3 regions of the Kurthia populi genome follow, and region 3 is predicted to be linked to each of the others. Evidence: riboswitches for the same ligand, from Rfam matches in the RefSeq annotation. Region 3 holds a riboswitch; each other region holds the start of a gene.

Region 1 (4,291 bases), on a different contig from region 3:
TGGGCATTAATGATTGTTCTGGCATTACGCTTTTTCCCATTAATTATCGAAGAATGGGAACGGATTCGTCTAAGTCAACAGGCGAGAGGCATCACAATAAAACGGTTTAGACAACGGTTGTATAGCCCAGTGCAACAAGTGATTCCGCTACTCTTAGCACTCATTACACGAGCAGAACGGTTAAGCATTGCGATTGAAGCACGCGGATTTCGACAGGGGTTTAATCGAACACATTTTCATCTTCTTGCTTTTCAAAAAAAGGATGGTTACTGCATTTTATTTCCAATATTTGTATCAATCATTGTATTATTATTATAAGGAGTGACAATTATGAATCTTCGTGGTCAACTTGTAGATGAGCAAACACGCTGCGTCCACTATCATACAGCAAAGGATATTATCGCTATCAAAATGAAATGTTGTCATACATATTATCCATGCTATCAATGTCATGAGGAGGAAGCAGATCACCCGATTACACGATGGACAAAAATGGAGTGGGATGAAAAGGCAATTCTTTGTGGGCGTTGTCATGAAGAATTGTCGATTGCGACCTATTTAGCACATGATACATGTCCACATTGTCACGCTGCATGGAACCCTCGTTGTGAGGGGCATTACCACTTGTATTTTGAAATGGAGGAATGACGATGAACACACGGATTACAGAGCTTTTTGGAATTCAATTACCGATTATTCAAGGCGGCCTAGCCTATCTGGCCTATGCTGATTTAGCGGCTGCGGTTTCAAATGCGGGCGGATTAGGTCAGGTTACGGCGTTAAGTTTACCTGATCCGGAAGCACTGCGACGTGAAATTAAGCGTACGCGTTCACTGACGGATAAGCCTTTTGGTGTCAATTTTGCGATGGGGATGCACGGAACAGGTTATGAGGCGTTTATACAAGTAGCGATTGACGAGAAAGTGCCGGTTGTATCCATTACAGGTGGAAATCCCGCTACGGTTTTAGCGATGCTAGAAGGAACGGGTATTAAAAAGCTCGTACTTGTGGCGGGTGTGCGCCAAGCACAAAAGGCAGAGGAGCTTGGCGCCGATGCCGTCATCGTCGTAGGTCAAGAAGGCGGCGGCCATTTAGGACGTGATGACTTAGGCACAACGGTCCTTACACCACGCGTCGTTGATTCGGTTTCGATTCCTGTTATTGCTTCAGGTGGTTTAGCGGATGGTCGTGGTCTTGCGGCAGGACTTGCGCTCGGTGCGGAGGGTATTGAAATGGGTACGCGTTTTATTGCTACAAAGGAATGTGTCGATGCTTCGGACTATTACAAGCAACTTTTACTCGATAGCACAGAGCAAAATACTGTCGTCGTTAAACGTTCGATTGGTGGTCCTGCACGTGTTATTCATAATGCTTTTGCGGATGAAATTTTAGCCATTGAGCAACAGACACCGACCTATGAGGCATTAAAGGAACATATTAGCGGGCAAGCGAATCGCCGGTTAATCCATGATGGTGAGGAGAATGGTATGGCCTTTGCTGGACAGGTCATTGGCTTGATCGATGATGTGCCTACTGTGGCGGAATTATTTGCGCGCATCGAAGCGGAATATAAAGCAGTAGTAACGCGTTTTTCAGAAATTTCAAAATAATACTTGCAATTCCTAGCGGATTACTTTAATATAAGTATCAACAACTAAATCACTTTCTTATCAAGAGCGTTGGAGGGACTGGCCCATTGAAGACGCAGCAACAGACATTTTGTACTGTGCTAATTCCTGTAGCATCATTTGCTAAAAGATGAGAAGAGAACGGCATCCCATTTGACACCAACCTCTTCTTATCGAGAAGAGGTTTTTTTGTTACTTAAATCGAAAGGGAGATGAGGTATGACAACCACACAGCAATCGATTCAACAGGCACTATCACTTTTAAAGGAGCGTACATGGGTGGATTTAACGCATAGTTTTAGTGCCGATACCCCCCGCTTTAATGCCTTCTCGCCGCTTGAGAAGAAAACGTTATTCGATTATTCAGCAGGCTTTTTCGCACAACAATTTACCTTTGCAGGACAATATGGCACGCATATTGATGCGCCAGTTCATTTTGTTGAAGGCGGCCGCTATTTAAATGATATTACGTTAAAAGAGCTTGTATTACCGCTCGTTGTCATCGACGTTTCAACAGACGTCGCAAAAAATCCTGATTTTACGATTACCGTACGAGAAATCCTGTCATTTGAGGAACAGTACGGGGAAATCGATAGCGGCTCATTTGTCGCACTACGTACCGACTGGTCAAAGCGCATTGATGATAGCGACACATTTAATAATAAGGATGCAGACGATGTGGCTCATACGCCAGGCTGGTCTGTTGAAGCACTCCGTTTCTTATTTGAAGAGCGCCACATTCGCGCAGTCGGTCATGAAACCTTTGATACGGATTCAAGTGAGGAATTTTATAAAAATAAAGCGCTCAAGGCAGAGCTTTATGTGTTACAGCAAGATGCTTATCAGATTGAGTTGTTGACGAATTTAGATCAATTACCCGCTAAAGGCGCGGTCATATTCAATATCGTCGCAAAACCTGATAAAGCAACAGGATTTCCGGTACGCTCATTTGCGATACTACCGTAGCACTCATTCGTGCAAGACTCATTTGTCACTAAAAAGAGGATGGATTTTTCCATCCTCTTTTTTATTTGCTTCATTTGAAATGAACGAAATCTTCAGGAAGCGGGTTTTGGCTACGACATACTTAAAAATATGTGCCAATTCAGGACAATGGTCCGGTAAAATTTAAAACGTTTACTAACGATACCGCGTAATCTGTCAACAAAAACTGTTATTCCACGCCATCGTCAAAAATTATTATTATTTTCAACGCCCGAAAAAGCGCATTTTACGCTAGAAAGGGGTCTCTAAGGGTTCATTTTGCATAAAAAAGTACCGTTTTAGAGCGCTTGAAATACTACACGAACGAGCATCTCACATTATTTATTCAAAAAACGACAATCTGTACTGTGTAGCTCATTTATGCAGCTTGCTATGTGTGGAAACGTCCCTTTTATGCCTTAAAATACATAAAACACCCCCGCTAGAGGCGCTAAATATGCCTGTTTTTACAAATGACTTGTACAAACTAATAGTAGTTATCTACTTAGCTTTAGTAATTCTATATGTTTTTTCGTCATTCAATCAAATGCTTATTACATTTATAGGTGCATACACATATGAATGACACTTATTAAAAAATATGTCGTAGCCAAAAACCGCTCCTTGGGCATCTGACAATTTTTTGCGAACAAAAAAATGGTCCTGCAATGTTTGCAAGCCCATTTATAACTTAAGCATGTTCGTGACGCAAGCGCTTTTCTTCTTTTAATTCAGCGACGAGGACATCATGCTGTTTCGGATCGTATTCGTTTTCCCATTTCGCAACAACAACGGTTGCTACCGAGTTACCGATAATATTTGTAATGGCACGTGCTTCTGACATGAAGCGGTCAACACCAATTAAAAGGGCAATCCCTGCGACTGGAATCATTGGGAATGCGGCAAGTGTTGCAGCAAGAGTAATAAAGCCAGAGCCGGTTACACCAGCAGCCCCTTTAGAAGTCACCATTAAAATCAGTAGTAAATAAAGTTGTTGCCAAATGGATAGATGCACATCATATACTTGTGCGATAAACATTGCGGCCATTGATAAATAAATGGCGGTACCATCTAAGTTAAACGAATAACCTGTTGGTACAACAAGACCGACAACTTGTTTTGAACAGCCGAAGCGTTCTAATTTTTTCATAATGAGTGGTAGGGCAGATTCAGATGAAGAAGTCCCTAAAACAATTAATAATTCATTTTTAATATAGCTCAGGAATTTGAAAATATTGACGTTTGCGGCATATCGTAATACGAGACCTAAAATGACGATAACGAATAATGCCATTGTAATGTATACGCCAAGCATTAATTTTCCTAAGTTCCATAATGAACCCATACCGAAGTTGCCGATTGTATAGGCCATTGCACCAAATGCAGCAAGTGGTGAGAATTTCATTACCATCCCAACAATTTTGAAGAAAATTTGAGAGGCTTGCTCGCATAATGTAATAACTTGTTTCACTGGATCACCGATAGAAGCGGCTGCAAGGCCGAAGAATACCGCACAGACAAGCACTGGTAGTAACTCACCGTTCGCAATTGCTCCAAAGAAGTTTTCTGGTAACACACTCATAACGAATGCTTGAATACCATGATCTTGATTTGCAGCAGCCTTTGTATATTCACTAATATCTGCACCACTTGATTTAAGTGCATCTGTATTAACACCA
Region 2 (4,291 bases), on a different contig from region 3:
ACAATCGCGAACACAACTGGCACCGTTCAAAAGCTTGGGGACCGTTCTTCACAAATCACATCGATTATTCAAACAATTACAGAAATCGCAGATCAAACGAATTTATTAGCGCTTAATGCTTCAATTGAAGCAGCACGTGCAGGCGAAGCTGGCAAAGGCTTTTCAGTAGTAGCAGATGAAGTGCGAAATCTCGCTGAATCTTCACAGCAAGCAGCAAATGAAGTTGCTACGATGATTCATGCTATTCAGCGCGAGATCCATACCATTATTGAACAAAATGAAACCGGTGTTACGAAAGTCATTCAAGGTGTTAATTTAACAAATACAACGACGTCCTCTCTTGATATTATCGTGGCACAAACAAATGAAACACTTATGATTATTGATGATATGGCTCAAAAAATTGAAACATTTGAAAATCATAGTGAACATGTAACCCAAGCGTTTATTGAGGTAAATATAATCGCTGAGGAAAATGCGATGCAAGCTGAGGAGAATGCACAATCTGCTGAAGAAGGCGCCCGCTCTGTAGATGCAATTTATGATGCTGTTGAAAATTTATCTACGCAATCTAATGCACTTCAAAAAAAAATTGCAGCATTTAAAATTTCTTAGTTTTTTGAAACCTTCTCTTTCGAATCTCGTCCTGTTACAAGATTGCTCCACTAATGATAGGAAAGTATACACTTTCGCATATTTTAGTGGTATTATTGCCTAACAGGAGATGATTTAACATGAAATTAACAAAATACGTATTATCTTTAGGAGTACTAACTGCTTCTACATTAACAGTTGCAACACCATCTTTTGCTGCAACGACTACTGCAACAACAATGACGGGTACAGTTTTAAATCCTGTCACTGTTCGTGAAGCTGCTGATTTAAAAAGCGATTCACTTGGCGCACTTAAAAAAGGTGACAAAGTAATCGTTTATTCAACTGACAAAAATGGTTGGGTTCAAATCAAATTTAATGATAAAAAAGCATATATTTATAAAGAATACGTTAAAGTATCAACAACTACAGATGATAAAACACCAGCTACGACAACAAAATCATCAACGAAATATATTCAACAACCTGGTGCAAACGTTCGCCAAAAAGGCAATGTGTCATCGAAAATTCTTGGTAAATTAACACCTGGAACAAAAGTAACTGCTTATGGTACAACAAAAGATGGTTGGGTAAAAATCAAATATAATAACAGCACAGCTTATGTGTATAAAGATTATATTGGTGCAAAAAAACCTGCTACGACAACAAAGCCATCAACACCTGCAAACACAACGAAAAAAGGCTACAACTTACAAACAGCTAAAACGTATAAATACGCTCATAATGGCTCTAATGTAACCCTTTCTAGCAAAGGTAAAAAAACATCTTCAGGCTATACGGTATGGACAATGCACGATAGCAAAACAAACAAAACATCAACAGTTTATTTAAAAGAAGTAGCTAATAAAGGTCTTTACTATAAAAAAGCTGGCGAAAAAGCAGTGAAATTATTAAACTATCCTTTCGCAGTTGGTGACACGTATAAGAACGGCTCAATGACTTATAAAGTAACAGGCGTGAACAAAACAGTGACAACAAAAGCTGGTAAATTCACTAACACAATTACAGTTAAAGTTGGCAATGAAACGTATTATATTGCGCCAACAACAGGCGTTGTGAAAATCACAAAAGGCACAAAAACAGTATTCCAATTAAAAAGCGTTAAGTAATCTGCGCTACGCTATTTAAAAGAATCGCTTTTGCGGTTCTTTTTTTATGTAATTTTTAAACTAATAATCATATAATCGTTTTCTTTTTCTGATTTTTGTAATTTTTCAGATTTTATATTGTCACAATTGTCAATTAGTGTTAGAATTCCATTAATTGATTATATCTTATTAACTTAATAGATTTTCTTATCGAGAGAGATTGAGGGACGTGGCCCATTGACATCTCAGCAACCCCCATTGGAAGGTGCTACATCCGCGAAGACATAGTCTTACAGATAAGAAAGGACGTATTTTCAAGTGCCCCTTTCTACTGTGTAGATCGGGGTGTTTTTATTTTATTCATAAAGGATGATGACATATGACAACAATCGAAACAAAATTAGCACAGCTTGGTAATAATTCAGATGAACGCACCGGTGCAATTAATACACCCATTTATTTATCAACGGCCTATCGTCACCCAGGCCTTGGTCAATCAACAGGTTATGACTATACACGTACGAAAAACCCTACACGCGATGTTTTAGAAAGTGGCATTGCTGATTTAGAAGGTGGGACAGCTGGATTTGCCTGTAGTAGCGGTATGGCTGCTGTAGGACTTGTCTTCTCTTTATTTAAAGCGGGAGATGAAATAATCTATCCCGATGACTTATATGGAGGTACATATCGTTTAGCTAAGCAATATGAACAACAATACGATATAAAAGCGCATTTTAATCCATTCAAAGATATCAATGAAGTCGCAGCACTAATCAATGATAAAACAAAAGCAATTTTTATTGAAACACCTACAAACCCATTAATGCAAGAAATTTCAATTGAAGATTATGCAGTGCTTGCACATGAACATAATCTGTTGTTGATTGTCGATAATACATTTTTAACACCCTACTATCAACGTCCTATCGAGCTTGGTGCTGACATCGTTTTACATAGTGCCACGAAGTATATTGGCGGACACAATGATGTTCTAGCGGGCCTTGTTGTTGCAAAAGGTGAAGAATTAAGTGAACAACTATTTTTACAACATAATGCAAGTGGCGCAACACTTGGTGCCTTTGACTGTTGGTTATTAATTCGCGGTTTAAAAACACTTCATTTACGTATGAAACAGCATACGAAAAATGCCACTGCACTCGTAGAATTTTTAACTGCACAGCCAGAAGTGAAAGATGTCCTTTATGCTGGTCTTGGTGGCATGATTTCATTCCGCCTACAAAAAGCTGAGTGGGTACCAACATTTTTAGAAGGAATTGACCTCATTGCGTTCGCTGAGAGCCTTGGCGGCGTTGAAAGTTTTATCACCTACCCAACAACACAAACACACGCAGATATCCCTGAAGAAGAGCGTAATGCGCGAGGTGTAGATGCTTCACTCTTACGCTTCTCTGTTGGCTTAGAAGATGTCGACGATTTAACAGCAGACCTACAACGCGTTTTCGCAACATTAGAAGGAGTGACAACACATGACTAATCATAATGAAAACTTTGAAACAACTTTAATTACCGCTTCTACACGTGGTGATTACGAGACTAAGACAGGTGCAGTCAACATACCGATTTATGTATCTTCTACATTCGACCAAGAGCACTTTGATAGCTTTGGGCCATTTGACTATAGCCGTTCAGGCAACCCTACTCGTCAAGCACTTGAAAATACAATTGCTGAATTAGAACATGGTACACGCGGCTTCGCGTTTTCATCAGGCATCGCCGCAATCGCTTCTGCCCTGTTAACACTAAATGCAGGCGATCATATTGTCATTACTTCAGAGGTATATGGTGGAACATATCGCTTCGTCACGAAAGTATTACCAAAATACAATATTACACACACATTTGCAGACTTCTCTAACTTAACTGAAGTGGAAGCAGCCATTCAGGACAACACAAAAGTATTATACGCAGAAACACCTGCTAATCCTTTATTAGGCATTACAGATTTATCAGGGGTTATCGCCCTTGCTAAAAAATATCAGTTAAAAACATTTGTTGATAATACATTTATGACCCCACTTTATCAAAAGCCGCTTGATTTAGGTGCAGATGTTGTTCTTCATAGCGCCACAAAATTCCTTGGTGGACATAGTGATATCATCGCAGGTCTTGCTGTGACAAAAGATGAAGAAATCGGCAATGATATTTATTTCATGCAAAATTCAATGGGTGCCATTTTAGGTGCACAGGATTCCTTTTCGCTTATTCAAGGCATCAAGACATTGAATGCTCGCCTAACGCTAGAAAGCGCCTCTGCTGAGAAAATTGCGCATTTCCTTGAGGAAAGTGACTATGTTACAGCGGTTCACTACCCTGGTCTTACGTCACATCCAGGGCATACTACACACTTCAAGCAAGCCACAAGTGCAGGTGCAGTTCTTTCTTTTGAATTACCCTCAAAAGAATTTACAAAAGTATTTGTTGAAAATGTACAAATCCCTATTTTCGCTGTAAGTTTAGGTGGCGTAGAATCCATTCTTTCTTATCCTGTCACAATGAGTCATGCAGCAATACCAAAAGAAGAGCGCGATAAGCGTGGTATTACAGAAGGCTTATTACGCCTCTCTGTC
Region 3 (4,291 bases):
GCATGACATCGACTAGCTTCGGATATTTTTTACGCATTAGCTGCATTGCTGCTTTTGTTTGGCGGTCCATCGTTTTGTAATAACCTTTTGGACGCGTTAAGACGATAACATGCTTCTCATATCCCTCATCAATGGCATGTTGCACTGGAATCGGGTCTGCTAATCCACCGTCATAATACGGCACGCCATTTAATTTAATTTCCGGAAACATGACCGGAATCGCACAAGTAGCACGCAACAACTGACTATCAGTATCCATCGTCTGTACGTCCATAAATTCTACTTCACCAGTATTAGCATTTGTCACGCCCGCAAGCGCTGTGCCTTCGTAGCTACGGAATGTTTGCCAATCAAATAATTCAAGCTGATTTGGCAACACATTCCAACCAAAGTCTAACCCAAATAATGAGCGTTCTGTTAAGAAGTTTCGCATACCTACATAACGCTTATCATGTCGATACTCCGTAAAGACGCGCATCGTACGCTCAGGCTGCTTTGAAATATAGGAGCATAAATTAATTGCCCCCGCTGAAATCCCAATAATATAGGGCATCATAATCTCTTCGCGTAATAAGGCATCCAGTACACCGCTTGTATAAATGGTGCGGAATGTACCCCCTTCTAAAATCAAACTCGTTTCGTTCACTGTCGCCACTTCCCTTATTTTTCTGCCTATTTATCGTACACTAAATGTGAAAAACTGTCATATTGTTTTCGTATAAATATGCTTTTCATTTTTGTCCATCAAAAAACACTTCCAAAGCTTGCTCCTTGAAAGTGTCTTTTTCTGTTCTCTTTTTAGTTTTTCATCTATTTATAAACAGGAAGACGTTAGCGAATGATTTTCTCCTTTGTCTACCCAATCATATGGCGTTTCTTGGTATACATAGTAATTTAACCAGTTTGAAAATAATAAATGCGTATGTGAACGCCATGTATTACGCGGTTTTTTCGTTGGGTCATCTTCAGGGAAATAATGTTTTGGTAGTTCTGGATTTAAGCCCCGTGCGACATCGCGCTCATACTCTAATGCTAGCGTATCCGCATCATATTCTAAATGCCCGGTCACGAGCACATGACGTTCATCTTTTGAAATCATTAAAAAAGCACCTGCTTCATCTGATTCGGATAATAATTCAATGTCTGGATGATTTTTTACCGCTTCCGTTGATATCGATGTATTACGCGAGTGCGGTGCTGGGTAAATGTCGTCAAAGCCACGAATTAGTTTCACAGTGCTATCATATACTTCATGGTCAAAAATACCAGAGCACTTCGTTTCAAGTGGGTATTTTCCAATGCCATAATAATGATACAGTGCTGCTTGTGCGCCCCAACAAATATGCATCGTTGACGTCACATGCTCCTGTGCCCAGTCCAAAATTTCTTTATGCTCCTCCCAGAAATCGACCTCATCAAACTCAAATAATTCAATGGGTGCACCGGTGATGATCATGCCATCATACCGATCTTTTTTGATTTCATGAAATGTTGAATAAAATGTTTCTAAATGTGATTTTGACACATTTTTTGACTCATGTGTTGCGGTATTTAAGAACGTGACATTCACTTGTAGTGGTGTATTTCCTAATAAACGTAACAGCTGTAATTCTGTTTTTTCTTTTTCAGGCATTAAGTTGAAAATTAAAATATTTAATGGACGAATATTTTGGCTCTTTGAGCGCTCCTCCTCCATAACGAAAATCTTCTCTTCTTTTAATCGTTCTGTTGCCGGTAAATATTGTGGAATGTTAATTGGCATGTTCCTGAACCCCCTCAAATTCGTAAAAAAAGCCCTTCTTAATAAAAATAAGAAGGGCAATTTATCCGTTTCTTATCTTCCAAGTACAAAACTTGTAGGAGTTAGCACCTTTCTACTAGTGTAGAGGTTGCTGAAGCGTCGTCGGGCCTTTTCCCTCGGCTTCTCTTGATAAGACTATGCAGTTTCAGTTATCATAGCAAAATTCCAAATACTTTGCAAACTTTTCTGAAAAAATAGAATATTATTCATAGGATACTTGTTTTTCGAGCTGGTATTTTTGAATCTTACGCACAAGTGTCGACTGATTACAGCCTAATGCCTTCGCTGTTTGACGAATGCTAGGGTATTGTCCGAGCGCCTCTTTAATCACTTTTCGCTCAAAGGCATCCACTTGATTTTTTAGTGTCTGATTCTGATCATAAATAGGCGTTTGTGTAAACGTATCATCGACTAACGGCACTGGATTATGCTGTTGATACTCCGGCTTTTGAAATTCTCGCTGAATGTATTGCAGGGTAATGGTCGACTGCTGCGTTAATAAACTAACGCGTTCAATAAAATTTTTCAGCTGACGAATATTTCCCGGCCAATAATACTGCGTAAGACGGTCGACTGCTGCTTCCTCAATCGTACGCTCAATGCTATATTTCTCCATTACTAAATGTAAAAATCGGTATGCAAGCGGTGCAATATCCTCCTTACGTTCACGCAGTGGTGGAATACGTAGCGGAATAATATTTAAACGATAAAATAAATCCTCGCGAAATTCACCGCGCTGCACCATATCATATAAATTACGATTCGTTGCGGTAATGATCCGCACATCCACTGGAATCGGTTTAATCCCTCCTACACGGGTGATTTCTGATTCTTGTAATACGCGTAGTAGCTTTACTTGTAGCGATAATGGCATCTCGCCAATTTCATCGAGGAAAAGTGTACCTCCAGAGGCAAGTTCAAAAAGACCAGGTTTCCCTGTTTTATTCGCCCCAGTAAACGCACCACCCATATAGCCAAAAAGCTCCGACTCTAATAAATTTTCTGGAATAGCACCGCAATTGACCGTAATCATCGGTTTTTGTGCACGGTGACTTCGCTGATGAATTAATTTCGTTAATTCTTCCTTACCTGCACCTGATTCCCCCGAAATAAGTACCGTCGAATCGACGTTGGCAATGCGTGTGGCTTTTTCAATCACTTGGCGCATCGCTTTAGAAACAGCAATCAAGCTCGTTGAAGATTGTTGCTTTAATGCTTCAAGTTGTTCCTTATACTGTGCACTCTGTGACTCTAAGCGTTCAATCGTGCGCTCCATGTCACGTAGTTCAGTCATTTCACGTGAATTGGCGACAACATATTCCACATTGCCCGCCTCATCAAAAATCGGTAGCGCCGTTACTAATACGACATGTCCATTGGCGAATGTTTGCACGATGTCTTCCCGCTTTTTCGATTTTAGCACTTTCATGGTCACCGACTCATTCATAATGCCGCGTTCAACAAATTCCATCACTGGTAAATAGCGTGCATCGACCTCAAACATCTTGCGATCGGCTTCATTTTGAAAAACGATAATGCCATCTGAATTACAGATTGTCAATCCATCACTAACCGAGTTCAACACATGTTCGATAAATTGCCACGATGTCGTCATCTCTTTATCGTGAATAATAAATAAATACGATGCTTCAAGTTCAATAATATGTACAAAGCAATGTTCTAAATCCAAATAGGTTTGTTGTTCTATACGGAATTGTTCAATAATCTCTGCATATTGCTGCGGTGGCTGCTCACTATTACTAGAAATCCACTGAAACTGGTGATCGGTCAAAATATACGTAATCAATTGTTTTAATTCCATCGACAATCCCCTCCGAAGCCTAGCTTAACATGAACATTGTGGAAAAAAAAGCACTTGTCCGCATGAAAAAACAGGAATCCCCCAGTAGGAATTCCTGCTATTTCCATAAGCTATTCTACATCTGCATTTCGTGTAGCACTTGCAGTCGTAAGCGTTGTTTTCTTCAGGCGCTCACGTAGGAAGAAGCTACCAACGACGAAAATAACGAGTATCGTACTCATATAAAACTGGGCCTGCAAAGATGAAATGAACATCTGACAAAGATACACACCCGCAAGCATCGCAATCGTGACATACGTTAAATACGGGAATAGCCACATTTTAATCGCGAGTGGCTCTCTTTTGGTTTTTTCATACTGTTTACGGAAACGAATATGTGCGACAGCAATAAAAATATACACGATAATCATTAAGGCACCAACTGCATTACCTAAGAAGTAGAAAATAACATCTGGCGAAATAAAGTAAAGAATGGCACAAAAGTATGCGACAACCGTACTGCCAATGATTGCAAATGTTGGTGCACTGCTTTTCTTCGATAGCTTCATAAAAATCGCTGGTGCATCACCTTTTTCAGCCATACCAAGTAGCATACGTGAACTTGTGAAAATCGCAGAGTTCATTACGGAAATAAGTGATGTAAAAATAACAATTTGCATTAGCTGTGC

Evidence for each region. A riboswitch is a leader RNA that binds a small molecule or an ion and turns the genes downstream of it on or off. The one in region 3 is predicted to bind S-adenosylmethionine.
Region 1: linked by a shared signal. The riboswitch ahead of ACFSY7_RS15085 (cyclase family protein) and the one ahead of metA (homoserine O-acetyltransferase MetA) in region 3 are both predicted to bind S-adenosylmethionine.
Region 2: linked by a shared signal. The riboswitch ahead of ACFSY7_RS17765 (methionine biosynthesis PLP-dependent protein) and the one ahead of metA (homoserine O-acetyltransferase MetA) in region 3 are both predicted to bind S-adenosylmethionine.

What each region holds. Positions count from the first base shown of each region.
Region 1 covers NZ_JBHUOR010000128.1:19,568-23,858, reverse strand. The annotation lists gene ACFSY7_RS15100 (energy-coupling factor transporter transmembrane component T family protein) at 1-318, shown strand, start outside; gene ACFSY7_RS15095 (CHY zinc finger protein) at 331-648, shown strand; gene ACFSY7_RS15090 (NAD(P)H-dependent flavin oxidoreductase) at 645-1,610, shown strand; SAM riboswitch class I at 1,665-1,765, shown strand; gene ACFSY7_RS15085 (cyclase family protein) at 1,848-2,594, shown strand; gene ACFSY7_RS15080 (dicarboxylate/amino acid:cation symporter) at 3,304-4,291, opposite strand, start outside.
Region 2 covers NZ_JBHUOR010000138.1:11,821-16,111, reverse strand. The annotation lists gene ACFSY7_RS17775 (methyl-accepting chemotaxis protein) at 1-615, shown strand, start outside; gene ACFSY7_RS17770 (SH3 domain-containing protein) at 735-1,724, shown strand; SAM riboswitch class I at 1,908-2,006, shown strand; gene ACFSY7_RS17765 (methionine biosynthesis PLP-dependent protein) at 2,083-3,198, shown strand; gene ACFSY7_RS17760 (PLP-dependent transferase) at 3,191-4,291, shown strand, end outside.
Region 3 covers NZ_JBHUOR010000143.1:43,227-47,517, forward strand. The annotation lists gene ACFSY7_RS19875 (patatin-like phospholipase family protein) at 1-646, opposite strand, end outside; gene metA (homoserine O-acetyltransferase MetA) at 815-1,762, opposite strand; SAM riboswitch class I at 1,832-1,937, opposite strand; gene ACFSY7_RS19885 (sigma-54 interaction domain-containing protein) at 2,004-3,623, opposite strand; gene ACFSY7_RS19890 (amino acid permease) at 3,734-4,291, opposite strand, start outside.